DNA from 4 places in the Saccharopolyspora gregorii genome. Region 1 is predicted to be linked to each of the others. Evidence: riboswitches for the same ligand, from Rfam matches in the RefSeq annotation. Region 1 holds a riboswitch; each other region holds the start of a gene.

Region 1 (7,128 bases):
GGCCGAGGCGCTGGCCCGCCGCGCCGTCGACGGCGGCAGCTACCGGGTGCACGTGTCGCTGACCCGCGCCGCGCTCTGGATCCTGAGCCTCGGCGTGTTCGACAAGGAGTACGCGGCGGCCACCGCGGGCAGCGACGCCCGGCACGCCTACCTCGACCCGGAGACGTTCACCGCCGAGACGCCGCTGGGCCACTACCAGGGCGTCACCGACCAGGTCCGGATGTCCGCGACCCCCGGCCACTACCGCACCGTTCTGGTCCCACGAGGCTCTTCCCGCCCGGAATGGCTCGACCGCTGAGCTGCGGGTGGTCGAACACGGGTTGCTCAGCGCTCGGGTGGCGGAATCTCAGCGGTTGGTCGACCTGCGTACGTGGTCGGCGGCTCAGCGGCTTTGCCGCTGACAGGAGAGGACCGAGACCCGCTTGGTCCTCGGGCGGTCAGGCGTCGGCCGGGGTGTTGGGGGTGAGCGCTCCCCGGCGTTCCAGCAGGCGGGTGCCCGCGCTGCCCGCGAGGCCCACCAGCAGCAGCACCGCCCACGGCAGCCAGCGCATCCCCGGCTCGGCGAAGGCGTCCAGCAGCGCGCCCGCCAGCCAGCTGACCGCGGCCGCGACCAGGCTGGAGACCAGGTAGTAGAAGCCGTAGTAGGTGCCGGCGAGGCGTTCGCTGCCGACCGCGGGAAGCAGTTCCATCGCGAACGGGTTCGTCATCGCCTGCCCGACGGTGAACAGCACGATCGCGAGCACCACGGGCACGAACGCCAGCACCGTCCCGGCGATGCCGCCGACGGGCAGCCGTTCCGGCAGCACGGGTGCGGCCAGCAGGATCGGCACGAACGAGCCGCCCATGCAGGCCAGGCCGACCACGATGGACCGGCCGGAGCTCCACCGCGCCCGGCACCACTCGGTGATCCGCACCTGCCCGAACACGCCGATCAGCGTGGACACCCCGAACACGACGGCGATGGACCACGCCACCCCGGACACCCGCTGCGCCTCCAGCGGCAGCGTCAGGTAGAGCTGGTTGTAGAGCGCGAAGTACGCCGACAGCGCCAGGGTGAAGCCGAGGAACCGGCGGTTCAGCACCACTTCCCGCCAGCTGCCCAGCACGCTCTGGCGCTGCGGCTCGACCTCGCGGTGCGGCAGCACCAGCAGCTGCGCGCCGGTGAGCACCGCGAACGCCACGCACGCCACCAGTGCGATGACCCGGAAGTCCACCGCCAGCAGCGCCGCGCCCAGCAGCGGCCCCACCAGGGTGCCCGCGTGCTGGAACACGTTGAACACGGCGAAGACCTCGGCGCGCCGCTCCCCCGCCTCGTGCATCAGGTAGGTCCGCACCGCCGGGTTGAACAGCGCCCCCGCCAGACCGGTGAGGATCGCGGCGGCGAACAGGCCGGGCAGCGTGGTGAACACGGCGAACAGGCCGAACGACACCACGCGCAGCGCGCAACCGGCGATGATCATCGGCCGGCAGCCGAGCCGGTCCGCCGCGGTGCCGCCGAGCAGGAACATGCCCTGCTGGCTCAGGTTCCGCACCCCGAGCACGAGCCCGACCACGGCGGCGCCGTAGCCGAGGTTCCCGCTCATGTACGCGGCCAGGAACGGCATCAGCATGTAGAAGCCGACGTTGATGCCGAACTGGTTGATCACCAGCAGCTTCGCCGCCGGGGACAACCGGGCGAACGCGGCGCGGTTCACGGCCGCACCTCGCAGACCGGGCATTCCGCCGGGCCGTCGGCTCGCCGGGCACACGGATCGACCACCTTGCGCGACCTCCTCCACGTCGTTCTGCTGTCCACTTCGGACGGTATGCCGTCCGCGTCCACCGGTTCGGCGGCGGGTTCCGGGAAGTCCTGCGCGGCGAGGAAGTCCGGGTCGTAGATCGTCCCCCAGTAGCGGTGCGGCCCGTCCGGGAACACCGCGGCCACCTGGTCCGCGCCGAGCTCCCGGGCGCACCAGGACGCCACCAGCGCCACCGCGCCGGTGCTCCAGCCGCCGGTGACGAACGCGCCGGCGGCGAGCCGGTGGCAGGCCGCGACGGACTCCGCCGCGCCGACCAGGTGCACCTCGTCGAACGCCGCGTAGTCCACGTTGCCGGGGTGGATGCTGCTGCCGAGGCCGCGCATCAGGCGCTTCGCCACCGGGTCGCCGAACACCGCGGACCCCGCCGCGTCCACCCCGACCAGCCGCACCCCGGGGGCGCGCTCGCGCAGCGCCCGCGCGATGCCGGCGCTGTGCCCGCCGGTGCCGACGCTGCACACCACGACCTGCGCGTCCGGCAGCTGGTCCAGCAGTTCGTGGCCGAGCGCGCGGTAGCCGGTGACGTTGTCCGGGTTGTTGTACTGGTCCGGCCAGTACGCCCCGGGCAGCTCGGCCAGCAGCTCCCGCACCCGGTCCAGCCGCGCGCGCTGCCAGCCGCCCACCGGGTGCGGGTCGCGCACCAGCTCCACCCGCACCCCGTGCGCGGTGAGCAGCGCGCGGGTCTGCCCGTCGAGCTCCGCGTCGGCGACCACGACGACCGGGTGGCCCAGCGCGGTCCCCACGTACGCCAAGCCGATGCCCAGGGTGCCGCTGGTGGACTCGACGACCGTCCCGCCGGGGCGCAGTTCTCCGCGGGCCCGGGCCCCGGTGAGCATGGCGTGCGCGGCGCGGGCCTTCATGCCGCCCGGCGCGGTGCTCTCCAGCTTCGCCCAGAAACCCGGGTGCGGGAACGCGATCGGCGCGGCGACCCGCAGCAGCGGGGTGCCTCCGATCAGATCCAGGGCCGAGTCGCAGCGGGCGGGCGCGCGACCCGTCACCGCACGACCTCGGTGGCGCGGGCGGCCTCGTAGGTGTGGATCGTGGTGTCCTCGCCGGAGAGCCAGAAGAACGGGTAGGGCTCCGCCGACAGCGCGCGCACCGGGCCGCCGAGCAGTTCCCGCAGCACCGCGGATCCGGTCTGCGCGAACAGGGTCAGCGGCAGGTCGCGGGCCGCGCAGGTCGCGGCGATGTCGTCGAAGGTGCCGTTGCCGAGGACCATGCCGGAGGCCAGCACCGCGTCCGCGCCGTCGATCGCGGCGGCGTGGTCGGTGCGGATCGGCTCGTCCCACTCGGTGCGGCCGCCCTTGAGGTCGCAGGGCACGTAGTCGAGGCCGCGGTCCCGCAGCGCGGCGAGCAGCGAGTTCACCACGCCGATCACCGCGACCCGGCCGCCATCGGGGACCGCGGTGATCGCGGCGACCGCGCGGGCGCGGGCGGTGGACTTGGCCAGCGAGTCGCCCGCCGGGATCACCACCTGCCGGGACAGCGGGTGCGCGGGGTGCGGGGTGAGCGCGGCGAGGTAGGCGTCCAGCGCCGCGACCCGAACCGGCAGCAGCGGGTGCCGCAGCAGCTCGGCCGCGGTGCGTCCCACGGCGTCGCGCACCGCGTCCTCGTCCAGGGCGCCGGGTTCGACGGCGCACGAGCCGACGGCGTCGGCGATCCGGACGCTGAGCACGGTGTTGGTGTAGCCGGTGCCGCGGCCGGTGTGCCGGGCGGCCTGCACGGTCAGGAACGCGACGGCGGCGGAGAGCTCCGCCGGGCCGTTCCCGCCCGCATCGCGGACGTGACCGGACAGCGCGGACTCGACCAGCGAGTCCACGTAGGACTGATCAGTGGTGGTGGCAGGACGCACGTGTCTCCCCGAGCTGGAACCGGAACGGAACGCACAGCGGCGGGACGAACCCGCGGGGACGACTAGTGTCCGATGTGGACGGTTTGCCGGACTTCCCGGCGCGATGCGGCGATGCGCGACACCACGTACCTCCTCCGGGGCTCCGCGACCCCGCACGAATCGGCACGACGGTGCCAGTCTCCTGGCTCGCGGATCGGCACCGGCCTCCGGCCTTCCCGCCGGGGACCGGCAGTGGCTCGGGTGGAGGACGACTCCCCGCTCACAGTGGCGGGACCGCGCCGGATTCGCACCGGCTTCCTGCACACCGTCGTTCGAACGGCTCAGAAGTTCGCAGCCCCGGTGGCCGATGTCAAGGCCGCGGCCACCGCCCGGAACCCGCACCGCGGTCGGCGGAACCGGTGTCGCCGCAGGTGGCGGACACCGGCGCACGCATCGCCGTTCGCGAATATGACATCGGCGACTCCGGCTCCCGCGCCCGGTGCTGCCACCCCACCGGACGCGGGATCACCGCGACCTCGCCGTGCGCCCGGCGGCTAGGCGGCGGGCCAGGAGGGGACGGCCGCGTCGAGGGCCCGCTCCGCCAGCTCGCACGGGTCGGCGGTGGCACCGCTGGGGATCTTCGACTTCGCCGACACCGCCTGGTCCGCATCGGCGGCCACGACCAGTTCGCAGGTGCCGTCGGCCTTCGGGTCGCCGGAGTTCGCGCGCACCGCCGGGTGCCCGCCGATGGTCAGCTCGCCGAAGTCGGAGTACTCCTCGGCCGCGTCCTGGAAGTCCTGCAGCGACCGGTCCGCGACCACGCCGACCTCCAGCCGCACGCTGTCCCGCGGGGTGCTCCAGGTGCACGCGCCCGCGTCCTCCTTGCCGCCCAGGTGGAATCCCAGCTCGTGAACCGTCTGCTCGGGCACCAGGTCGCAGGGCTTCTCCCCGCTCGCGTCCTTCGGGGAGTCGACCTGCACGCCGCCGCATCCCGCCAGCGACAGCGCGGCGACGACGGCCAAGCCGACCGAACCGAGCCGAACCGCGCCGATGCGGGGCACCGCAACCTTCTCGTTCACACTCATCACGCCTGCCGTTGATCCGGTCCGGATCGGGTCGATCCGGAGAACTCGCGCCCTCCCCGCTGGACGCGTCGATCATGTCCCGCGCGTCCAGCGAGTGGCTCCGGCAGCAACGCGGCTTCGGCCGTACCGCCCAGGAATCGAGCGACCGGCCCGGCGCACCGGCTGCCCCGAGCGGACCCGGACCACCGGCGGCCCCGGCCCCGAAAACGGCTCCCGATGACGAGAACCCGCCAACTTCAGCGGGGGCGCGGCTCGACCCCGTTGACCACGTCGGCGGGCCGCTCCCCGGACAGCACGGCGGCGAGCTTCGCGAACAATTTCCCGCGGAGGTTGTGGTAGGCGTCCCAGGTCACGCCCGCGGTGTGCGGGTTGAGCAGCACGTCCGAGCGGCCCCGCAGCGGCGAGTCCGCGGGCAGCGGTTCCTGCTCGAACACGTCCAGCGCCGCGCCCGCCAGCTGCCCGGAATCCAGGGCCCGCACCAGCGCCCGCTCGTCCAGGACGCCGCCACGCCCCGCGTTGAGCACGTAGCCGCCGCGCCGCATCCGCGCCAGCAGCTCGTCGCCGACCAGGCCGTGCGTGGCGGTGTTCAGCGGCAGGTGCAGGCTCAGCACGTCCGACGCGGCCACCGCCTCGGCCAGCGGCAGGTACTCCCGGCCCGGCTCGGACGGCACCGGGTCGTGCACCACCACCCGGGCGCCGAAGCCGTCCAGGCGGCGGGCCACCGCGCGGCCGATGTTGCCGAAGCCGAGGATCCCGACCGTCAGCGCCGCCAGGTCGCGGCCGCGCAACCCCTCCGGCCCCCAGCCGCCGGATTCCACCTTGCGGTGCCCGGCCGCGTAGTGCCGCAGCAGGAACAGCAGCGAACCGACCGTCCAGTCGGCGACCGCGTCGGCGTTGAACCCGGGCAGGTTCGCCACCGGGATGCCGCGCTCGGCCGCGGCGAGGTGGTCCACGCCGTCGAAGCCGACCGCGACGGACTGCACGAGCTCGCAGCGCGGCATCGCGTCCAGCAGCTCGGCGCCGATCCGCCGCTCCTTCTCCAGCGGGGCCAGCACGATCGTCGCGGTGGCCAGCGCGTCCAGGTGGTCGGCGGGGTCCTGCGCCGGCCCGATCTCGGTGATCCGCAGCCCGGGCAGGTCCGGCAGGTGCTCGCGCAACGACGCCTCGGTGATGTCGTTGAGGTCGTAGAAGCTGACGATGTGACCGGTCATGGTTCCTCTCTCGGGGTGTTCCGGGCGCGCGGAACCCGCTCCCCGCCGGTGGCGAGGAGCCGGGTTCCGCGTGGGTGTCAGGAAGTGGCGGCCCAGATGCGCTGGAGCGCGGCGAGCATCCGCTCCTCGGAGCCCGCCAGGTGCGCGGTGAGCAGCGAGGTGGCGCGCCCCGCATCGCCGTCGGCGATCGAGGACCGCAGCTGCTCGTGCGCGGTGCACACCGGGCCCAGGTCCTCGTCCTCGCTGTTGGTGACCGCGAGCATGCTGGCGAACAGCGGCTCGATCTGCAGCCAGATGGTCAGCAGCCTACGGTTGCCGCTGGCCTCGTAGATGCCGCGGTGGAACCGCAGGTCGTGCTCGGCGAACTCGGCGGCCCGGGGCGGCGTGGCCGTCTCGGACATGCCGCGCAGCCCGCGGAGCATGCCCGCCTCCGAGCGCTGCTCGCCGAGACCGATGGCGCTGGTCACGGCGAGCGTCTCGATGGCCTGCCGGATCGCGTAGAGCTCGCGGACGTCCGCGGCGCTCAGCCCGACCACGTGCACCCCGCGGCGCTGCGGTTCGACCAGGTTCTCCAGCCGCAGCAGCTTCAGCGCGTCGCGGACCGGGCCCCGGCTGACGTCGAAGCTCTCCGCCACGGAGTCCTCGACGAGGTGCGTGCCCGGCGGGATCTCCCCGCGCACGATCCGGTCCCGGAGCGTGCGGGCCAGCCGCTCCCCGAGCGAATCCGCGCGGACGAGCGAGTCGGACATGCATCCTCCCTCGATCACATCGTCAACCGTGGACAATAGTGGTCGCCGCCAGCAGCTCGGTCACCTCGTGCCGGTGCGGCATGCCGCCCGCGCCCGCCCTGGTGACGCTGAGCGCGGCGGCCGCGGCGGCGACCCGGGCGGCTTCGGGCAGCGCGGCCCCTTCCGCGAGGAGCGCGCCGAGCGCCCCGGCGAAGGTGTCCCCGGCGCCGGTGGTGTCCACGGTGGACACCGGCACGGCGGGCACGCGCCCGAGCGAGCGGCCGTCGGCGGCGAGCTCCACTCCGCGCTCCCCGACCGTGACCAGCACCGACCGCCCGCCGGTGGACAGCGCGCGCGCCGCGGTGGCCGGGTCCCGCTCACCGGTGAGCTCGGCGGCCTCGTGCTCGTTGGGCACCAGCACGTCCACCGCGTCGAGCAGTGCGGCGGGGAACGCCCGCACCGGGGCCGGGGTGAGCA
Region 2 (7,128 bases), 1.2 Mb from region 1:
GGTCCGCCCCGGGCGGCAGCAGCGGGACGTTCGCGGCCCGCACCGATCCGCCGCCCGGCAGCAGCCCGGCGAGCACCGGCCCGGCCAGCGCCGCCAGCAGCGGCACCCCGAGCAGCAGCCACCCGGCGGCGCGGCTCACCGCGCACCCGCCCGGAACCGCCGCGCCACCAGGTCGATGACCAGGTTGATGCCGATGGTGATCACCGCGAACAGCAGCGCGTAGCCCTGCACCACCGGCAGGTCGCGGGCCTTGACCGCTTCCACGAATCCGGAGCCGATCCCGCCGAGCGCGAACAGCGCCTCCACCACGACGACGCCGCCGAGCAGCCCGTCCACGGTGCGCGCCAGCTGCTGCAGCACCGGCCCGATGGTGTTCGGCAGCACGTGCCGCAGCACCACGTCGCGCTCGCCGAGACCGGCGCGGCGCACGTGGGTGGCGTACTCGGCGCCGTTCGCGGTGACCACACCGGTGCGGACTTGGCGGGCGAGCGCGCTGAGCTGCTTCGCGGCGAGCACGCCGACGGGCAGCACCAGCACCGCGGGCTCCGTCACCAGCGACCACCCGGACAGCCCGCCCGCGGTGGCCGGCAGCCAGCCGGCCCGCACCGCGAACACGCCGACGAGCAGCAGCGCCAGCGCGAACTCGGGCACCGAGTTCAGCAGCACCACCACCGAGTTCACCGCCCGGTCGAACCGGCTCCCGGCGCGCAGCCCGCTGCGCACGCCGAGCCACCCGGCCAGCGGCAGCACCACCAGCAGCGTCAGCGCGGTGAGCAGCGCGGTGGTGGCGGCGTTGCGGGTGATCTCGTCGAGGACGGGCCTGCCGGTGCGCAGCGAGGTGCCGAGGTCCCCGTGCAGCATCCCGCCGGCCCACTGCGCGAACCGCGTCCCCCACGGCTGGTCGAGCCCGAGCCGCCGCCGCAGCACCTCCAGCTGCCCGGTGTCGGCGTGCTCGCCGAGCACGACCTGCGCCGTGTCGCCGGGCAGCAGCGCGGTCAGCGCGAACACGCCGACGGCGACCGCGGCGATCTGCACCAGCGCCACGCCGAGCCGGGGCAGCACCGCGGCGGACGCCCGCGCGGCGGGCGCGATCAACCCACGCTCACCCGATCGAAGCGGGCCCAGTCCAGCGAGTTCGGCGGCGCGCCCCGCACCCCGGCCACGGAGGTGGCGGTGGCGACGTTCCAGCCGCTGAAGCCCCACACCACGTTGCCGCTGCTCTCCCGGGCGAGCCGCTGCGCGCGCACCAGCAGGTCGGCTCGGCGGGCGTCGTCGGCGGTGGCCAGCGCCCGCCCGTAGAGCTCGTCGAACTCGGCGGAGCGGTACCCGGTGTAGTTGTTGCTCCCCGCGTCCGAGGTCATGCGCTGCCCGAGGAACGTCGGCACCGGCAGCGCCGCGGTCCGGGACAGCGAGGCGACGCCGTGCTCCTTGATGTCGGAGAAGTACGTTTCGGCCGGCCCGATCCGCGGCGACACGCGCATCCCGGCCTCGCCGAGCTGCTGGGCGATGAGGCTGGCGGCGGATTCGAAGTAGGGGTCGACGGAACTGGTCTGCAGTTCCCAGCTCAGCCCGTCGGCCCCGGCTTCGCGCAGCAGCGCCCGGGCGGCGTCGACGTCGCGCGCGGGCGCGGGCAGGTCCGGCGGGTAGTACTTCAGCCCGGCGCCGAACAGGTCGTTGCCGAGCCTGCCCTGCCCGCTGAGCGCGATGTCCAGCAACGCCTGCCGGTCCAGCCCGGCGCGCACCGCCTGCACCAGCCGCGGATCGGAGAACGGCGGCCGGTCCACCTTGAGCAGCAGGGCCTGCATGGTGCCGAACGGCGCCGAGTGCACTCGCGCCCGGCCACCCTGCTCCAGCAGCCGGACCGAGTTGGCGCTCACGTCGTGCGCGTAGTCGACCTGCCCGGACAGCAGCGCGTTAACCCGTGCGCTCTCCTGCTCCATGAGCACGAATTCCAGCTCGGCCGGGGTGGCGGGCCCGGACCAGTGCCGGTCGAAGCGGGCGAACACGGCGGTCCCACCGGGTTCGAAGGAGACGAACCGGAACGGGCCGGAGCCGACGGGGGCGGTGAAGTCGGTGGTGCCCGCGGGCACGATCTCGGTGGCGGGCGCGCCCCACGCCGACGGGAACTCGAAGTTCGGCGCGCCCAGCACGAGTTCCAGTTCGGTCGCCGAGATCGCCCGGCTGGCGCCGAAGTCGACGTCGGCGAAGTGCGAAGCGGACTGGGCCGCGGTGGCGTCGTCGGCGATGCGCCGGTAGGTGAACAGCACGTCCTCGGCGGTCACCGGCCTGCCGTCGTGGAATTCGGCCGGGCGCAACCGGATCCGCCACCGGGTACCGGTCGGGTCGGGCTGCCAGCTCTCGGCGAGCCGCGGCACCACGCTCATGTCGTCGGCGTAGCCGACGAGCGTGTCGAACAGCGCCTTCGCGCGGGCCTGGTCGACGAACAGCGAACCGGTGTGCGGATCGAGCGATTCGGTGGCGCCACCGGCGGGGAACGCCAGCCGCAGCCTGCCCGCGCTCGCCCCGGAACCACCGGCGCAGGACACGAGGGGGACCGCGGCGATCGCTCCGGCCACGCCCGCGAGCAGCCGCCTGCGACCGATCACGCCGCTCACGCGGCGCGGGCCGGTTCGGGAACAGCGGGGAAACCGGGCGTGTGCGGCGAATCCGGGTGCACTGCGTACCTCCTCCGGGGCTCCGCGACCCCGTGCGAATCGGTACGACGGTGCCAGTCTCCTGGCTCGCGGATCGACGTCGCGCCCGGCCTTCCCATCGGCTGCCCGACAGTGGCGCTGGTGGACGCGGCTCCCCGTTCACAGTGGCGGGACCGCACCGGATTCGCACCGGTTTCCTGCACACCGTCGCATTGGAACGACTCGTCAACTTTTCAGCCCGCGTCGTGCCTTGTCAAGGAAGTGTGAACCGCTCGGCATCACGTCACCGCGGGTCGCGGTGCCGTCGCCCACCGCCCGCGCGCGGCGGAGCGCCCGCCCGGCCTCCTCCGGAGAACGGTGCAGCACCCGGCGGGCGAGCGGGCGAGGGGATTCCCGCGTTCGGCAGCGGGGAGCGCGCGGAACCGCGGCGGCCGCCACCGCACCGGGCAGACTCACCGGCACCCGCCGACGACGACGAGGAGCCGCCATGCCCACGCCCGGTTTCCCACCTGGAACCCTGGACGCCACCGGTTATCCGATCTGGCTGTCCGAACTGGACGTGCCGGGCCCGAACCACACCGCGCACCTGGTGCGCGACCTGGAACCGGCGCGGGCGCTGGAGGTGCTCGGCGCGGACCCGGGTTCCGCCGCGGCGTGCACGCTGCCCGAGCAGCGGCCGGACGAGTTCACCTCGCTGCCGCGCGCGGCGCTCGGCGATCCGCAGTGCCTGTCGGTGCTGCTGGCGACCCGCATCGGCGGCTGGACGCTGGTGTTCGACGACGCGGGCACCACCTTCCAGGTCGGCGGCCTGGACACGATGCGCGCACTGCTCGGCGGGATGCGCACCGGGGACTGGTCCGCGCTGCAGGAGCCGGAGGTCCCGCGGCCCGTCCCGGGAGCACCGGCGGAAGCCCTCTCCGCGTCCGGCGGCCCGGCGATGACGTTGCACGCCAACATCAGCGGGTTGCTCAGCCTCGACTACGCGGTGGACGGTTCGCGCGCGTACCGCACGACTTCCGACGACCTCGACCACGAGACCGCCGAACCACCGGCCGAGGTGCGCGCCGCCGCCGCGGCCGCCGGCATCGTGGAGCGCGCCCACCTGGAGCCGGGCGAGACCGACGAGGCCGCGGTGACCCGCATCGGCTGCGCGCTGGCCGGGGTGACGTGGACGATGGACGACCTGCGGGCGGCTCCGCTGGTGGCGGTGGCGCTGACCTGAGCGCCCGCGCCCCGCGTTCCCCTCGCGCGGTTCCGGGGGCGCGTCGGCGGATTCCGCAGCGGGTGGTCGCGCAATGGTGGGAAGCGCAGCGGGTGGAACGGCAGCGGGTGGAAGCGCAGCGGGTGGTGCCACGACCGGGGATTCGGATCCGGGGAGACCTACCACCGACCATTCCGTCCACTGTGGACGCATTTTGCAGTCCGGCTGTTCCGGAGAGCCGGACACGCTCGGAGCCGGAAGTCCGCTCACGCGGGGAAGACCTCCACCCGACCGCGCAGCGGGACGGAATTGTCGGTGCCCTGGGGCAAGGTGCCGAGAAGAACCGAACCGACTGGAGACGACGATGCCCGAACCCGCCTTCCCCGCCGCAGCACTGGATCCCGAGGGCCGCCCCGCGTGGATCACCGAACTCGGCGCGGAGGACCCGCACCAGATCGTGCACCTGGTGCGCGACCTCCAGCCGCGCGAAGCGCTGGAAGCGCTCGGGGCACGGCTCGCGCACGCGCGCCCCTGCACGCTCCCCGAGGAGCGGGCCGACGAGCACTCCTCGCTGCCGCGCACCGCGCTCGGTGAGACCGACTGCGCCTCCGCGCTGCTGGCCGGGCGGATCGGCGGGTGGACCTTCGTGTTCGACGACGCGGGGCACACCGATTCGGTCTCGAACGAGCAGGGCGGGCTCGAATCCGCCGCGCTCGCCCTGTCCCGCACCGGCGGGGCGGCGCTCAGCCTGGCGCACAACTTCGACGGACCGTGCTGCGGCCTCGAATTCGCCGAGGACGGCGCGGAGGTGCTGTGGACGAACTCCGACGACCTCGAAGGCTCGCTCCCCGAGCTGCCGGACCGGATCCGGGAGGCGGTCGCGGCCGCCGGGATCGTCGAGCAGGACCACCTCGACCCGGGTGAACTGGACGAGGAGGCCGTGATCCGCACCGGCTGCGTGCTGGCCGGGATCACCGGGTGGACCTCGGCGGACGTGCGGGCCGCCGAACTGGTGCTCGTCCCCTTCGGCTGACCACCGCGGCGGGGTGAACGGACCGTTCGACCAAATAGATCGGACAGACGGTCCGTTCACTCCACCCCGAAACGCCTGCGCGGTGTGCGCACGAGCGCCGCAGCACCGAGTGAACGGACCCTTCGACCAACTAGACGGGACGAACGGTCCGTTCACTCCCCACCCCCACGGCCCGTTCAGCCGGGCGTGTCGGCGACGAACCGCGCCGCAGCACCGAGTGAACGGACCCTTCGACCAACCAGATGGGACGAACGGTCCGTTCACTCCTCCCACCGGTCAGGTGGGGCGGCGGGTCCGGCGGGTCGGGGTCGCCGTGGTGGGGTCGTCGGGCCAGGAGTGCTTCGGGTAGCGGCCGCGGAGGTCGGCGCGGACCTGCGGGTAGCCGGTCGTCCAGAACGATTCGAGGTCGGCGGTGACGGCGGCGGGTCGCCCGGCGGGCGACAGCAGGTGCAGCAGCAGCGGAACCCGCCCGTCGGCGAGCAGTGGCACCTGGCGCCAGCCGAAGACCTCCTGCACCTTCACCGGCAGCACCGGCCGCTCTCCCGAATAATCGATCTTGATCCGCGATCCGGACGGCACCTCCACGCTCTCCGGCGCGAGTGCGTCGAACCGGGCCGCCCGATCCCACGGGAGCAACCGCCGCAGTCCTCCCCCGGCGGAGATCCGCGCCAGGTCCGCGCGTCCGCGCGCCCGGGACAGCTCCGGTTCCAGCCACGAATCGGCCCGGGACAGCAGGGATTCGTCGTCCACGGCCGGCCACGGTTCGCCGAGCGCCTCGTGCAGGAAGCCGATGCGGTGCCGCAGCCGCGTCGCGTCCTGGCTCCACGCCAGCATGCCGAGCCCGTCCTGGCGCAGCCCGTCGAGCAGCGCGGCCCGCAGCAGTGCCGGGTCGGGTTCGCGCAGCGGCCTGCTGTCCACGGTGATGGCGCCGATGCGTTCGGCGCGCACTGCACGCACGTCCCCGCCGGTCCAGCCCACCTCGTCCCGGGTGCTGTGCAACGCGGCCGCGACCCGCCGGGCGAGCGCTTCGTCGATGGGCGCGGCGAGGCGCACGGTGCCGTGGGCGGCGCCGGGTGCGCGGTCGGCGACGGCGACGGCGAGCCATTCGGCGTGCCGCAGCGGTGATCCGGCGGGCAGTTCGACGGCGGTGCCGGCGGCCATCAGGTAGATCGGCGAGTCGGCGGCGCGGCGGCGCGCGACGCGTTCCGGGTAGGCGAACGCGACGACCTCCGCCGCCGAACCGCCTCGCCCGGTGCCGTGGACGCGCTCGGCGAGCCTGCGGGATTCCCGCCGCCACCGGCCGGATCCGGGCCCGCCGCGGCGCAACCGGGACAGCGCCGAGTCCACATCGGACTGGTCGGTGACGGTGTCGTCGTCGAGCAGCGCCACGACTTCGCTCGCGGTCCGCGCGCCCGCCCGTTCGGCCCCGTCGAGCAGTGCGCGCGCCAACCGCGGGTGCAGGCCGAGCTCGGCGAGCCGCGCTCCCCGGCCGGTGACGGCACCATCGGCGGTGAGCGCGCCGAGGCCGCGCAGCACCTGCTGCCCGGCGGCGAGCGGACCGGCGGGCGGCTCGTCCCACCAGGTGAGCGCGGTTCCGTCGGGGGTACCCCAGCAGGCCAGTTCCAGGGCGAGCCGGGTGAGTTCGGCGGTGCGGATCTCGGGTTCGGCGAACGCGGGCAGCGTGCTGTGCTCGTGCTCGGGCCAGCAGCGGTACGCGAAACCGGGCCCCTGCCGCCCGGCGCGGCCGGCGCGCTGGTCTGCGGCGGCTCGCGACACCCGCACGGTGGCGAGCCCGGCCAGGCCGCGCCGGGTGTCCACCCGGGACACCCGGGACAGGCCGGAGTCGACGACGGCGCGCACGCCCGGCACGGTGAGGCTCGATTCGGCGACGGCGGTGGCGAGCACCACCTTGCGCCGTTTTCCCTGCCGCAGCGCGGAATCCTGCTGAGCGTGCGGCAGCCTTCCGTGCAGCGGGAGGACGTCCACATCGGACAGGTCGGCGAGCGCGGCGGCGGTGCGGCGGATCTCCCCGGCACCGGGCAGGAAGGCGAGCACGTCACCGTCCTGCTCGTCGAGCGCCGTCCGCACCGCACGCGCCACGCACGCTTCGATGCGTTCGCGCCGGTTCGGCGGCAGGTAGCGGTGCTCGACCGGGAAGGTGCGAGCCTCGGCGTGCAGCACCGGCGCGCCGCCGAGGACTTCGGACGCGCGGGTGGCCGCGAGCGTCGCCGAGGTCGCCA
Region 3 (7,128 bases), 1.0 Mb from region 1:
CGCAGATGTTCGAGATCGTCGCCGTCGGGGCGATGGCCAGCACGTTCGAGTTGCGCATGCCGTTCGCGCGCACCCGCTCCCGCAGCCCGTCCCAGTCCAGTGTGGACGAACGGTCCAGGTCGACGCCGGTCTCGCGGGCCTGCGCCAGCAGCTCCAGCGAGTCGATCGGCAGCACGCCCCGGCTCCACAGCGAACCCTCGAACGACTCGTAGCGCCCGCGCTCGGCGGCCAGCTCGGAGGACGCGGCGATCGCGTGGAAGCTGATGTGCTCCATGCTCAGGTCCGCGAACTCCACCGCCGCCTGCGAGGACATCGGGATGCGCTGCGCGAACAGCGCGTCCGAGAAGCCCATCAGGCCCAGGCCCACCGGGCGGTGCCGCAGGTTCGAGGCCCGCGCCTCCGGGATCGTGTAGAAGTTCACGTCGATGACGTTGTCCAGCATCCGCACCGCCGTGCGGGTCGTGCGCCGCAGCCGCTCCACGTCCAGGCCCTCGGCCGTCACGTGCCGCGCGAGGTTGATGGAACCGAGGTTGCAGACCGCGACCTCGTCCTCGCTCGTGTTCAGCGTGATCTCGGTGCACAGGTTCGAGGAGTGCACCACGCCCGCGTGCTGCTGCGGCGACCGCAGGTTGCACGGGTCCTTGAAGGTGATCCACGGGTGCCCGGTCTCGAACAGCATCGTCAGCATCCGGCGCCACAGATCCACCGCGCGGACCTGGCGGAACACCTTCAGCTCACCGCGCTCGGCGGCCGCCTCGTACTCCCGGTAGCGCTGCGCGAACGCGGTGCCGTACAGGTCGTGCAGGTCCGGCACCTCGTCCGGGGAGAACAGGGTCCACGGCTCGTCGGCCTCGACCCGGCGCAGGAACTCGTCCGGCACCCAGTTCGCCGTGTTCATGTCGTGCGTGCGGCGCCGGTCGTCCCCGGTGTTCTTGCGCAGGTCGAGGAATTCCTCGACGTCCACGTGCCAGGTCTCCAGGTACGCGCACACCGCGCCCTTGCGCTTGCCGCCCTGGTTCACCGCGACCGCCGTGTCGTTGGCGATCTTCAGGAACGGCACCACGCCCTGCGAGGAACCGTTGGTCCCCTTGATGTGCGCGCCCGTGCCCCGCACCGGGGTCCAGTCGTTGCCGAGCCCGCCCGCGTACTTCGACAGCAGCGCGTTGTTGCTGATGCCGTGGAAGATCCCGTGCAGGTCGTCGTCCACAGTGGTCAGGAAGCAGGACGACAGCTGCGGGCGGGTGGTGCCCGCGTTGAACAGCGTCGGCGTCGAGCACATGAAGTCGAACGAGGAGATCAGGTCGTAGAACTCGATCGCCCGCGCCTCCCGGTCGTCCTCGCGCAGCGCCACGCCCATCGCGACCCGCATGAAGAACGCCTGCGGCAGCTCGAACCGCACCCCGTCCTCGTGCAGCAGGTAGCGGTCGTAGAGCGTCTGCAGGCCGAGGAAGCCGAACGCGATGTCCCGGTCCGCGTCCAGCGCCGCGCCCAGCCGCTCCAGGTCGAAGCGGGCCAGCTCCGGGGCCAGCTGCTCCAGCTCGATGCCGCGGCGCACGTAGTCGGCGAAGTAACCGGCGTAGCGGTCCCGCATCTGCACCTGGTCGGCCTCGGCCGGCTCGCCCGCGACGAAGCTCAGCGCCTCCCGGCGCAGCTTGTCCAGCAGCAGCCGCGACGTCACCAGCGAGTAGTTCGGCTCCGCCTCCACGAAGGTGCGCGCCGCCATCGTCAGCGACTCGGCCAGCTCCGCGGAGCTGATGCCGTCGTAGACGTTGCGCCGCACCTCGCGCAGCACCTGGTCGGCGCGCACGTCGTCGAGGTCCGAGCAGGCCTGCTCGACGACGGTCGACACCCGCTCCCAGTCCAGCGGCACCCGGGTGCCGTCCGGCGCGGTCATCTCCAGGACGGGCGCGGCGTCCTCGGTCCGCCGCGCCTCGGCTTCGCGGGCCTGCGCGTGCTCCTCCCGGTAGAGCACGTAGGCGCGGGCGACGCCGTGGTGCCCGCCGCGCATCAGCGCCAGCTCCACCACGTCCTGGATCTGCTCGATGTGCACCAGGCCCTCGGGGCCGGCGTGGCGCAGCACTCCCTGCGCGGCCTGCTCCGTCAACTCCGCGACGACCTGGTGCAACCGCGACGACGACGCGGCCGAATCCCCCTCGGCCGCCAGGAACGCCTTGGTCAACGCCACGGAGATCTTCGTTTCGTCCCAACCGGAAACGGTTCCGTCGCGCCGCAGCACCCGCACTCCTGCCGGTACCACCGCGGTCGCTGACGGCCGGGTCGTGGACTCGGTCACTGGCTCTCTCCTCGCAAGCTCGGACACCTGCCCGGAACTCCTCGGAACGCGCCAGGACCCGCGGCGCGCACGGCACCGCTCGTCCCACGACCCTCCCGCGAGGTCCCGGACGGCGCGCACCCCTCGTGCGCGCACCGATGGCAGGTCTTCGGACTCACGGGCGACCGGTGCTCGGCACCGGGCCTACTGGCCGTCGCTTCCCGGACGCCGAGCGTCCAGTGCTGCACCACCGGGAGGTGGTGACGGCGGTCGTTCCCGTTCACCGCTGCGGGGCAGTCCCGGATTCGCACCGGGTTCCCTGTTGTCACGCCGGGCGGACCGGCGAACCATCAGCGGGCGCCACACTACATCTTGGGTTCGGCGGTGATCCGGACCCCATCATCATCGGCGTGGCGGTGCCGGTGCGGAGGCGCTCGGTAGTCGTCCGCGCACTCCTCGGCCGCATCCTGCCCGGCCGCGGGCGGCTCCGCACGACCGCGAGGTGTGACGCGGAATCGGTGGTGGTCGGCAGCGGGCCCGGGCAGACTGCCTCCCGAGATCACCACCTGGGAGGAAGACCGAACCATGCGTGCCCACCGCGTGCGACGCGGACTCGCCGTCGCCGCCACCGCACTGGCCACCGCGGCCACGGCCACCGGGGCCACCGCCGGCGCCGCGCCGCAGGACCCGCCCGCGACCACCGACGTCCGGCTGATCACCTTCAACGACCTGCACGGCAACCTCGAACCGCCCACCGGGTCCTCCGGGCAGATCGAGCTCGACGACGGCCGGACCGTCGACGCCGGCGGCGCCGCCTACCTCGCCACCCACCTGCAGCGGCTGCGCGACGAGGTGCCGAACTCGCTGGTCTTCTCGACCGGCGACAGCGTCGGCGCCTCGCCGGTGAACTCCGCGCTGTTCCACGACGAACCCACCGTCGACTTCCTCAACTCGCAGGACGTGCGCGGCCACGTCGTCGGCAACCACGAGTTCGACGAGGGCTACCAGGAACTCCAACGGCTGCAGACCGGCGGCTGCCACCCGCAGGACGGTTGCGAGTTCCGGGATTCCTTCGCCGGCGCGGACTTCCCGTACCTCGGCGCCAACGTCACCTTCGAGGACGGCGGTGCCCCCGCGCTGCTGCCGTTCACCGTGCAGGTCTCCGGCGGGGTGCCGATCGGCGTGATCGGCGCGACCCTGCAGGACCTGCCCGACGTGGTCAGCCCCGAAGCGGTGCGCGGACTCCGGTTCGGCGACGAGGTCGAAGCCATCGACCGCACCTCCGACGCGCTGGAGCGCTTCGGCGTCAAGGCGCAGGTCGTGCTGCTGCACCAGGGCGATGAAGCCGACGGCGGCGGCCCGAACTCCTGCCAGGTCACCCCCGGCGGCCCCGCGAGCCGCATCGCGGAACAGGTCTCCCCGCAGGTCGACGCCGTGTTCAGCGCGCACAGCCACCAGCAGTACACCTGCACCGCCACCGACCCGGCGGGCGACCCGCGTCCCCTCGTGCAAGGCGCCTCCTACGGCAGGCTGCTGTCGGTGCTGGACCTGCGCGTCGACCGCGACACCCGCGAAGTGGTGCGGGAGAGCAGCACCGCGCGCAACGAGGTCGTGACCCGCGACGTCGAACCCGACGCCGAGACGGCCGCGCTCGTCGAGGAAGCCCGCGCGAAGGCGGCGCCGATCGCGAACCGCGCCGTCGGCACCGCCACCGGCGACCTGCTGAAGACCCCGGCGCCGTCCGGGGAATCCGGCCTCGGCAGCGTCATCGCCGACGCGCAGCTCGCCGCCACCCGCGACACGGGGGCGCAGCTCGCGCTGACCAACCCCGGCGGGGTGCGCGCCGACCTGCCGCACGCCTCTTCCCCGGCGGGCGAAGGCGACGGCGTCATCACCTACGGCGAAGCGTTCGCGGTGCAGCCCTTCGGCAACACCATGCAGACCATGACCCTCACCGGCGCGCAGCTGCGGGACGTGCTGGAGCAGCAGTGGAGCCCGGAGGGCGAGAACGTGCTGCAGGTGTCGGCGGGCCTGCACTACGAGTACTCGCGGTCCGCGCCCATCGGGTCGAAGGTCTCCGGGCTCACCCTCGACGGCGCACCGGTGGACCCGGCCGCGCCGTACCGGGTGGCGGTGAACAACTTCCTCGCCGGCGGCGGGGACGGGTTCAGCGGCTTCACCGAGGGCACCGACGTCGCGGGCGGGCCGGTGGACCTGGACGCGCTGCTGGGCTACCTGGCGGAGCACCCCGACGTGGTGCCGCCGGCGCCGGACCGCATCACCGCGAAGGATTGAGCCGAGGTCCCGGCGGCGCACCTCGCGCCGCCGGGACCTCCTTCCGCACGGCCACTTCCTCCCGCCGTTCCGCCGGAGGTCCGCCGCACCGTCAGCGGGGGACCGGCCGGGGTGCGATGACCCCGTCGATGCCGAGCGCCAGCTCCTCCGCGCAGTCGCGCCAGGCGTGGCGCGCGCCCACCAGCTCCGCGCAGCGGCGGCGCAGCCCGGCGAGCCTGCCGCGCAGCCGGGCGCTGCGCACCCCGCCGGCCAGCAGCACCGCCCGGCGCCCGTGCCGCACCGCCGACGCGTGGTCGCCGAGCGCGAACTTCGCCTCCGCCAGGCTCGCCAGCTCGAACACCGCGGACCGCACCTCCCCGGGCGCGCGGGCGGCCACCGCCCGGGACAGGTGCAGCGCCGCGGATTCGTGCTCGCCCACCACCAGCTGCACCGAGCCGGTCAAGCCCAGCACGTCCGCTTCCCCGAACCAGCGGAACATCGGGTAGTCGGCCTCGATCTCGGCGGTGGCGTGCAGCGCGCGCCCCTGGTCGAGCATCCGCCGCACCGAGCCGCGGCGTTCGCCGTGCGCCGCAGCCCACGCCGAGTTCAGCTGCAGCACCGAGCTCACCAGCGGCGAGGCTTCGGCCCGGATCGACCCCAGCTGGAACAGCTTCAGCGCCGAGTTCGGATCGCCGAAGTCCAGTTCGGCGCGCCCCGCCGCGTACAGCGTCCGCGCGATCGCCAGCGGATCCGCCCCGTCCCGGCCGAAGTCCAGCGCCCGCCCGTAGTGCGCGTTCCCGCTGGCGAGCAGCCCGTTCTCCACCGCCGTCCAGCCCGCGGTGGCGTGCAGCTTGCACAGCGCGCCCAGCAGGTCGCTGCGCACCGCCTCGCTCATCGAGGCCTCCAGCATCCGCTCGGCGCGCCGGGCGGCGGCCGCGACGGTGCCGTACTGGCCGACTCCGCCGTAGCGCTGGTCTATCTGCCGCAGCGAACCCATCAGCACGTCGAGCGCCGCGACGTCGGAGCTGCCGACCCGGCCCGGCGGGGTCGGCGGCAGCTCGCCGAACCGGCGCAGCTCGGCGGCGAACAGGTCGGCGGAGCCGGACACGTCGACCTCCGCGCCCAGCACCAGCGAACCGGCGTAGGACAGGAAGCGGCGGCGTTTCGCCTTCTCGTCCTCCTCGACCGCCGGGTCGGTGCCCTCCGCGGCCGGGTCCGGTTCCCCGGCCATGCCCATCCAGCCGCGCGGTATCCCGAGCCCGGTGGCTATCCGGGCCAGCAACTCGTAGCTGCGCACGGCGCGGCCGTTGAGCACGTCGCTGACCTCGCTCTGGGCCTGCCCGGTGAGCTGGGCGATGCGGCTCTGCGAGACGCCGTGCTCGCGCAGCACCCGGTAGACCGTGCCGATGTCGCGCACCGCCAGGGCGTCGCGGACTTCCGCGCTCCGCCAGACCGCCGGCGGAATGTCCTCTGTTGACACCAGGCCACCGTATACTGAAAGTGATCAATTGAGTGCGTAGAGTGAAAAGATCACCGGATCGGAGCGCCGGTGGACGGCAACCGGCGGCCGTTCCGCCGAATGCCACTCGAAGCAACACGAAACAACATCCCGCCATTGTGCCGCGCTGATCGTCGCCGGTAGCCTCGCCGGGCGGGGACTTCACGGGGGCGGGAAGCGAGACGCGGATGTACGCCGAGGAACGGCACTGGGCGATCTTGGAGCTGGCGCGGAAGGAAGGCCGGGTCGACGTGGCGGCGCTCGCATCGCGCTTCGACATGACCACGGAGACCGTGCGCCGCGACCTGACCGTGCTGGAGCGCCGCGGCGTGCTGCGCAGGGTGCACGGTGGCGCGATCCCCGTGGAGCGGCTGGGATTCGAGCCGAACGTGCCCGCCAGGGACTCGGTGATGACCGCCGAGAAGAACCGCATCGCGAAAGCGGCGCTGGAACTGGTGCCGGACGAGGGCGCGATCCTGCTCGACGCCGGCACCACGGTCGCGCGGATGGCGAACATCCTCCCCGTCGACCGGGAACTGACCGTGGTCACGCACTCGCCGACGACGGCGCTCACCCTCTCCGGCCGCGGCAACATCACCCTGATGCTGGTCGGCGGCAGGCTGCGCGGCCGCACGCTGGCGGCGGTGGACGGCTGGGCGCTGCACGCGCTCGGCGACATCTACGTGGACGTGGCGTTCATGGCGACCAACGGGCTGTCCCTGGAACGCGGCCTCACGACACCGGATTCGGCCGAGTCGATGGTGAAGCGGGCGGCGATCTCGGCGGCGCGGCGCACCATCGTGCTCGCCGACCACACCAAGATCGGCAACGACCACTTCGCGCGGTTCGGCGACCTCGCCGACGTGGACACGCTGATCACCGACGACGGCATCGACGAGCAGGTGGCGGAGGAACTCCGGCGCGCGGGGCCACGCGTCGAGGCGGTCTGACCGCCCGCCGCGCGAACCCGCCGCGCGGCACCGCAGCATTCGGCATTCCGTACGCCTGGGGGCGGACCGGGAGGAACCCCGCATGGTGGCTGACCAAGGCGTGCAGAGCGGCCCGCCGGGCCGGCTGGTCGGAC
Region 4 (7,128 bases), 1.4 Mb from region 1:
AGCACGCTGGCGGACCACACCACGACGTCGGCTTCGGCGATGCGTCGCGCGGCGCGGACCGTGATGAGGTCCGCGGCGCCGGGTCCGGCACCGATGAACGAGATCCGGCCACTCACTGTTCGCTCTCCTCTTCCGCGTCACCGGTACGGCTCGCCGCGCCGAACCGTCCACATCGGACCACACCGAGGGAGGGGGCACCGGCTCGATGGCCAGGTCGGGCGGGGGATCGACCGGTCCGCTGGCACCGGAACCCCGTCGCCCACCGTGGCCGCACAGGTGACGACCGTACCTGTTGATCGCGGCGGGCTACACGGCCGTACCCGCACCGCCCGTCACCGTCCGGGAACAGCGGGTCACGAACCGCGACACCGCCTCCGGCGCACCGGCCGGATGGGTGTGCAGGTAAGAAGCGTGCAGCCCGCCGCGCACGAATCCTTCCGCGACGGCCGCGCCGTCCCGCCAGTACCAGGCGGGCTGCCCGCCGCTGCCCGGTTCGAGCCGGGTGCGGTGGAATTCGTGGCCGGTGAACCGGGTTCCGGCGCTGCTCAGCGCGGAGTCGGTGGCGGCGACGGCATCCCGGTAGCCGAGGGTGAGCCGCGGTGACATCTCCGCGCGCGCCGGGATCACCCCGCACAGCGGATGCCCGTCGAGCTCCTCGGCGAGGTACAGCAGCCCGCCGCACTCGGCGTGGATCGGGGCGCCGGTGGCCGCGAACCGGGTGATCTCCGCCCGCAGCGCGGAGTTCGCGGACAGCGCCGCGGCGTGCTGCTCGGGGAACCCGCCGGGCAGCACGAGCCCGCGGGTGCCCGCGGGCAGCTCCTCGTCGCGCAGCGGGTCGAGCACCGCGACCTCGGCTCCGGCGGCGGTGAGCAGTTCGACGTGCTCGGTGTAGGCGAAGGTGAACGCGGGCCCGCCCGCCACGGCGATCACCGGGCGGTCCGGGACGGGCACCACTTCGGCGGCGGCGTCCCACGCGGGCCCGTCCAGGGCGGGGGCGCTGCGCGCGAGCGCGATCACCGCGTCCAGGTCCACCCCGGACTCGACCGCGTCCGACATGGCTTCGACGGCGTCGGTGGCGGCGCCGCCGTGCTCGGTGGCGGTGACCAGCCCGAGGTGCCGGGACGGGACGCTGAGCCCGCCGGTGCGGCCGAGCGCGCCGAGCACCGGAAGCCCCACCGAGTCCGCCGCGTCCCGCAGCACCTGCTCGTGGCGCGGCGAACCGACCCGGTTGAGGATCACGCCGGCCAGCCGCACCCCGGGCTGGAAGCTGCGGAACCCGTGCAGCAGCGCGGCGATGCTCTGCGACTGCCCCTGCGCGTCGACGACGAGCACCACCGGGGCGCGCAGCAGGCCCGCGACGTGCGCGGTGGAGCCGAAGGCCGGTTCGTCGCCCGGACCCGGCCCGTCGATCTTGCCGTCGAACAGGCCCATCACGCCTTCGGCGACGGCCAGGTCGGCACCGGCGCTGCCGTGCCGGAACAGCGGCGCGATCCGCTCCTCCCCCACCAGCACCGGGTCCAGGTTCCGGCCGGGCAGCCCGGAGGCGACGTGGTGGTAGCCGGGGTCGATGTAGTCGGGGCCGACCTTGAACGGCGCGACCCGCAGCGACCGGCGGCGCAGCGCGCCGAGCAGACCGGTCGCCACCGTCGTCTTGCCCTGCCCCGAGCCGGGCGCGGCGATGACGACGCGCGGGCTCACCACTCGATGCCCTTCTGGCCCTTCTGCCCGGCGTCCATCGGGTGCTTGACCTTCGTGGTCTCCAGGACCAGGTCGGCGGCGTCGACGAGCTCCTGGGGAGCGTTGCGGCCGGTGATCACGACGTGCTGGTGGCCGGGCCGGTCGCGCAGCGTCCGGACGACTTCGCCGACGTCGATCCAGCCCCAGTGCAGCGGGTAGGTGAACTCGTCGAGGACGTACATGCCGTGCCGTTCCTCGCCGAGGCGGCGGGCGATCTCCCGCCAGCCTTCGAGCGCGGCGGCGGCGTGGTCCTCTTCGCTGCCCTGCTTGCGGGCCCAGGACCAGCCTTCGCCCATCTTGTGCCATTCGACGGGGCCGCCTTCACCGGTCTCGTCGTGCAGCTTGCCCAGGGCGCGGAACGCGCTCTCCTCGCCGACCTTCCACTTCGCCGACTTCACGAACTGGAACACCCCGATGGACCAGCCCTGGTTCCAGCCGCGCAGCGCGAGCCCGAAGGCGCTGGTGGACTTGCCCTTCATCTCCCCGGTGTGCACGAGCAGCAGCGGACGGTTGCGACGCTGCCGCGTGGTGAGACCGTCCTGCGGAACGACGTTCGGCTTTCCCTGAGGCATGACCCCAGACCCTAAGCCACCCCCAGGACCACCCCACCCCGCTGTCGCAGACCTCACCACCACCGACCGACCCCAACCAGTCGACCGATTGATCAGTTGATCAGTTGATCCTCTCAGCGGCGAAGCCGCTGACCTGCCGACCACCCGAGCAACCGGCACCGCAGCGGGTTCTCAGCTGTTTCCTCGCGAGGACAGCGTTTTCTCCTGTGGCGGAGCCACCGGTGAAAACGATCCCGCAGCGAGGGAACAGCTGAGGTTCCGCCACCCGCCCCCCGAGCAAAACGACCACGACCCCCCAAGCAATAGAAAGCGCCCCCGCGCTCGACCGACCTGGGGGTCATCGGGAGCGCGAGGGCGCTTCGTGGTCCACCCCTGGGGGTCAGGTGGACGAAGAACACCTTACCAACTACATCGGGATATTCCTACTCCGCCCGGCCGGTGTCGTAATCGAATCGGAATCAAGCTGCGCCGGCGGTGGTGCCGCGGGCGGCGCGGACGACTCCGGCGACGGCGTCGGCGGAGAGCTCGTCGAGCCGGAGGCAGGCCCCGCCGAGCGCGGTCGCGACCTTGGCGGCGAGGCCGAGCCGCACCACGCCCTGCTCGCAGTCGACGACGACGGAGGCGACGCCGAGCCCGGCGAGCAGTCCGGCGGCGCGCATGGAGTCCTGCACCGCGCGCTTCGCGCGGGCGCGCCCGGTTCCGCCGTCACCGGCGGGAACCGTGGCCTTGCCGTCGGTGAGCAGCACCAGCAGCGGGCGCCGCCGCGGGTCCCGGGTGCGTTCGGTGCCGATGACCTGGTGGACCTTGAGCAGACCGGTGGCGAGCGGGGTGCGGCCGCCGGTGCGCAGGTCGCGCATCCGGGTGGCGGCGATCTCCACGGAGGAGGTGGGCGGCAGCGCGAGTTCGGCCTGGTCGCCGCGGAAGGTGACCACGCCGACCTTGTCCCGGCGCTGGTAGGCGTCGCGCAGCAGCGAGAGCACGGCGCCGCTGACGGCGGACATGCGTTCGCGGGCGGCCATGGAGCCGGAGGCGTCGACGGCGAAGAGCACGAGGTTGCCTTCGCGTCCTTCGCGGACGGAGCGCCGGACGTCGTCGCGGTGCAGCACGAGGCCGGGGCCGCTGCGGCCGCGGGTGCGCTGGTGCGGGGCGGCGGCGATCAGGGTGGCGGGCAGGTGCACGCCATGACCGTCCACTGTGGAGGCCCGAACGGTCTGCCCGCTGCGGGAGCGGGCGCGGGACCGCCGGCCGGGGGCGCCTTCGCCGACGCCGGGGACTTCGAGCAGCCGGGCGCGGAACGCGGGCGCGGGCGCGGCCGGGGGCTTGTTCGCGGGAGCCTGGCCGGGGCCGTCCTCGCGCCGGGAACCGCCGTCGCCGTTCGGCGCGGGCGAGTCCGGCGGAGTGGGGGCTTCGCCGCCACCGGGCCCGTCGGGTCCGTCGTCCGGTCCGCCGTCGGGCGCCCCACCACCGCCTCCGCCGGGGCCGTCGTCGGGACCTTCCGGCGGTTCGTCGCCGGAGTCCTGATCGTCGGCGGAGTCCTGATCGTCGCCGGCGTTCCGGTCGTCGGCCGGTTCCTGCTCGGCGTGCTGGGCGGCGTCTTCGAGGGCCTGCTGCAGCTGGTCCTCCTCGACGCCGGGTTCGTCGAACGGGTCGCGGCGGCGCCGGTGCGGCAGCGCGAGCCGGGCCGCGGCCTCCACGTCGGCTTCGGCGACCTCGTCGGCGCCGCGCCACGCGGCGTGCGCCACGGCGGTGCGGGCTAGCACCAGGTCGGCGCGCATCCCGTCCACGTCGAACGCGGCGCACAGCGCGGAGATCCGCCGCAGCTCGGCGTCGGGCAGCCGCACCGATTCCACTGTGGACCGGGCGTCGGCGATGCGGCGGGCGAGCGCGGCGTCCTCGGCGGCCCACCGCTCGGCGAAGCCGGCCGGGTCCGCTTCGAAGGCGAGGCGCCTGCGCACCACTTCGGTGCGGGTGGTGACGTCGCGGGAGGCGGCGACCTGCACGGTGAGGCCGAACCGGTCGAGCAGCTGCGGGCGCAGCTCGCCCTCCTCCGGGTTCATGGTGCCGACGAGCAGGAACGAGGCGGCGTGCGTCACCGACACGCCTTCCCGCTCCACGTGCGCGCGGCCCATCGCGGCGGCGTCCAGCAGCAGGTCCACCAGGTGGTCGTGCAGCAGGTTGACCTCGTCCACGTAGAGCACGCCGCGGTGCGCCGCGGCCAGCAGCCCGGGCTGGTAGGCGCTGACGCCTTCGGTGAGCGCGCGTTCCAGGTCGAGTGAGCCGACGAGCCGGTCCTCGGTGGCGCCGACCGGAAGTTCCACGAGTTCCGCGGGGCGTGTCGTCCCGGAGACCTCGGCGTGCGGGCCGTCCGGGCACCGCGGGTCGGGTCGCCGCGGTTCGCAGCCGAAGCGGCAGCCGGGCACGACGTCCAGCGCGGGCAGCAGCGAAGCGAGCGCGCGCACCACCGTCGACTTCGCGGTGCCCTTCTCACCCCGCACCAGCACCCCGCCGATGCGCGGGTGCACCGCGTTGAGCAGCAGCGCCAGCCGCATGTCGTCGTGCCCGACCACGGCCGTGAACGGGTACCGCGGGCTCGCGGGAGCAGTCATGCCAGGTGTTCCTTCCTCGGGTCTCGGACGCCCCGATGTCGGCTGCGCCTGGGCGAGGCAGTGTCCTGGCTCCCGGATCAGCGCGGAACTCCGGCCTTCCCAGGCGGCAGCGCCCGGTGGCTCGCGGGGGAGATCCGCTCCCCGGTCACAGTGGCGCCGACCGCACCGGTGTCGCACCGGTTTCCTGACCTGCCCTGGCTGGGACCAGCGAGCATCGTCGCATCCCCGCGACGGGCGAGGAACCGGCGCGGCTCGCTCAGCGCGGCGAACCCGGGTATCGGTGCATGTCGACGTGCGGGATGCCGTCTTCGAGATACTCCTCACCCGAGGGTTCGAACCCGAATCCGCGGTAGAACTCCAGCGCGTAGGTCTGCGCGGACAGCGTCGCCGGCGCGCGCTGGATCTCGGCGAGCGCGGCGCGCATCAGCTTGCGCCCGAGCCCGAGGCCGCGGGCGTCCTTGGCGGTGGCGACGCGGCCGATGCGGAAGGTGCCGTCGGGGTCTTCGAGCAGGCGCAGGTAGCCGAGCACGTAGCCGTCGGCGGAGTCGATCCAGAAGTGCCTGGTGGTGGTCTCCAGGTCCCGGCCGTCCAGTTCCGGGTAGGCGCACTGCTGCTCGACCACGAACACGTCCACGCGCAAGCGGAGCATGCGGTAGAAGTCCTCGGCGTCGAGGTCGGCCGTGTAGGCGCGGTGGACGGCGGTGGCGAGCGGTTGCAGGGTCACCCCAACGGGATATCACATTCCGGCTACGACACCCGGGGTCACCTGCGGTGGAAGTAGCGCACACCACGTCCCGCGCGCCCGGGCGCGCGGGCCTCGGAGCGGGTCGGTGCTGCGCACGGCGACCGGTGCACCGCCGCGGCGCGAGCACCGGGCGGCACCGGCCCGTCCCGCGGTGCGGGACGCCGGGTTCAGAGCCGCGCGGCGACGTCGTCGGCGACCCCGGAGATCCGGGTGTACACGCCGGGTGTTCCGGGACGTCCGCAGCCAGTGCCGTAGGAGACGACGCCGATCAGCCTGCCGTCGGCGACGAGCGGTCCGCCGGAGTCCCCGGCGCACGCGTCCCGGCCGCCTTCGGGCGGGCCCGCGCAGACCCGCGTCCCCGGCTCGTAGCCCGGGTAGGCGGCGCGGCAGTCGGCGTCCGCGCTGATCGGCACCTCGACGGACTGCAGCGTCGCCGAGGTGGGCCCGTTCTCGGTGGTGCGCCCCCAGCCGTGCACCCGCGCCGGGGTGCCGGGCCGGTAGCGGGCGGTCTCGTCGGCCCCGGCCATCGGCAGCGGTCGTTCGCGCACCGGTGCGGCCAGCGTCAGCACCGCCACGTCGTGCCCGCCGGTGACGTCGCGGAACTCGGGATGCACCCAGACGTCGCCGACGGGCGTGTCGGCGCCGCCGGTGGTGCGCAGGTCGGGGCGGCCGGTGACGGCGCGCAGCTCCGCCGCGTCGTGGCCGTCCACGCAGTGCGCGGCGGTGACCACCTTGATCTCGGTGACGAGGGTGCCGCCGCAGAACTGGCGCCCGGCCTGGTCGGTGAGCGCGACCACCCAGGGCGCCGCGCGTTCGTCGGTGCCGCCGAGCACGCGTTCCTGCGCGGGGTCGGCGGCGGCCGGTGCGGCGAGCGCGGCGGTGGCCGCGGTGGCGGCGGCAGCGCCTCCGGCGGCGATCCGGGCGAGCGGGCTGGATCGGTCGGGCACGGCTGCCTCCTGGACGTGCGGCGTCGTTCGGCGGCACACGGTAGCGGCCCGATCACGCCGGGATGACGAGGGCGAGCTCACATCGGCTCATGATAATTTTTCGTTAAGATGGACTTAGGCGGGAAAAAATTCGGAACACTGCTTCGGCAGAGGTGGTTCGTCCCGCCCACTCAGTCAAGATCTCCGGTGCCCGCGACGACGCGGAACCGAGATCACCCCCGATCCGGTGAAACCTCGACCAGTGGGCCGCGCGCTCACCGGCGCCTCCGCGCGCGCGTCGACCAGGCAAGGAGCGAACTCGTCATGCTGCTGGACCCCACGACCCTGCCGGCGTTCCTGCTCGCCAGCGCAGTGGTGGTGCTGACGCCCGGGGTGGACGCGTTCCTGATCTTGCGGACGTCGCTGCGGCAGGGGATCGGCGCCGGGCTGCGAGCGCTGGCGGGCATCCACGCGGCGAGCATCCTGCAGGTGGCGCTGGTGATCTGCGGGCTCGGCGCGGTGATCACCAGCCACCCGGCGGT

The links. Region 1 has a riboswitch for cobalamin ahead of H1226_RS12185 (hypothetical protein). Riboswitches for the same ligand answer to the same signal wherever they lie in the genome.
Region 2: another riboswitch for cobalamin. It lies ahead of H1226_RS17505 (ABC transporter substrate-binding protein); the one in region 1 lies ahead of H1226_RS12185 (hypothetical protein).
Region 3: another riboswitch for cobalamin. It lies ahead of H1226_RS07990 (ribonucleoside-diphosphate reductase subunit alpha); the one in region 1 lies ahead of H1226_RS12185 (hypothetical protein).
Region 4: another riboswitch for cobalamin. It lies ahead of H1226_RS06280 (putative cobaltochelatase); the one in region 1 lies ahead of H1226_RS12185 (hypothetical protein).

The regions. Positions count from the first base shown of each region.
Region 1 covers NZ_CP059556.1:2,828,575-2,835,702, reverse strand. The annotation lists gene H1226_RS12200 (CoA transferase) at 1-298, shown strand, start outside; gene H1226_RS12195 (MFS transporter) at 438-1,694, opposite strand; gene H1226_RS12190 (PLP-dependent cysteine synthase family protein) at 1,691-2,794, opposite strand; gene H1226_RS12185 (hypothetical protein) at 2,791-3,648, opposite strand; cobalamin riboswitch at 3,803-3,970, opposite strand; gene H1226_RS12180 (DUF3558 domain-containing protein) at 4,182-4,706, opposite strand; gene H1226_RS12175 (2-hydroxyacid dehydrogenase) at 4,949-5,923, opposite strand; gene H1226_RS12170 (GntR family transcriptional regulator) at 6,001-6,672, opposite strand; gene H1226_RS12165 (ribokinase) at 6,695-7,128, opposite strand, start outside.
Region 2 covers NZ_CP059556.1:4,050,084-4,057,211, forward strand. The annotation lists gene H1226_RS17495 (ABC transporter permease) at 1-139, opposite strand, end outside; gene H1226_RS17500 (ABC transporter permease) at 136-1,095, opposite strand; gene H1226_RS17505 (ABC transporter substrate-binding protein) at 1,092-2,606, opposite strand; cobalamin riboswitch at 2,710-2,876, opposite strand; gene H1226_RS17510 (hypothetical protein) at 3,142-3,876, shown strand; gene H1226_RS17515 (hypothetical protein) at 4,220-4,888, shown strand; gene hrpB (ATP-dependent helicase HrpB) at 5,165-7,128, opposite strand, start outside.
Region 3 covers NZ_CP059556.1:1,805,690-1,812,817, forward strand. The annotation lists gene H1226_RS07990 (ribonucleoside-diphosphate reductase subunit alpha) at 1-2,293, opposite strand, end outside; cobalamin riboswitch at 2,416-2,639, opposite strand; gene H1226_RS07995 (bifunctional metallophosphatase/5'-nucleotidase) at 2,858-4,567, shown strand; gene H1226_RS08000 (helix-turn-helix domain-containing protein) at 4,659-6,026, opposite strand; gene H1226_RS08005 (DeoR/GlpR family DNA-binding transcription regulator) at 6,233-6,994, shown strand; gene H1226_RS08010 (ATP-binding protein) at 7,077-7,128, shown strand, end outside.
Region 4 covers NZ_CP059556.1:1,433,428-1,440,555, reverse strand. The annotation lists gene H1226_RS06295 (cobalt-precorrin-4/precorrin-4 C(11)-methyltransferase) at 1-116, opposite strand, end outside; gene H1226_RS06290 (cobyrinate a,c-diamide synthase) at 307-1,698, opposite strand; gene cobO (cob(I)yrinic acid a,c-diamide adenosyltransferase) at 1,695-2,309, opposite strand; gene H1226_RS06280 (putative cobaltochelatase) at 2,768-4,915, opposite strand; cobalamin riboswitch at 4,974-5,102, opposite strand; gene H1226_RS06275 (GNAT family N-acetyltransferase) at 5,172-5,639, opposite strand; gene H1226_RS06270 (S1 family peptidase) at 5,828-6,607, opposite strand; gene H1226_RS06265 (LysE family translocator) at 6,911-7,128, shown strand, end outside.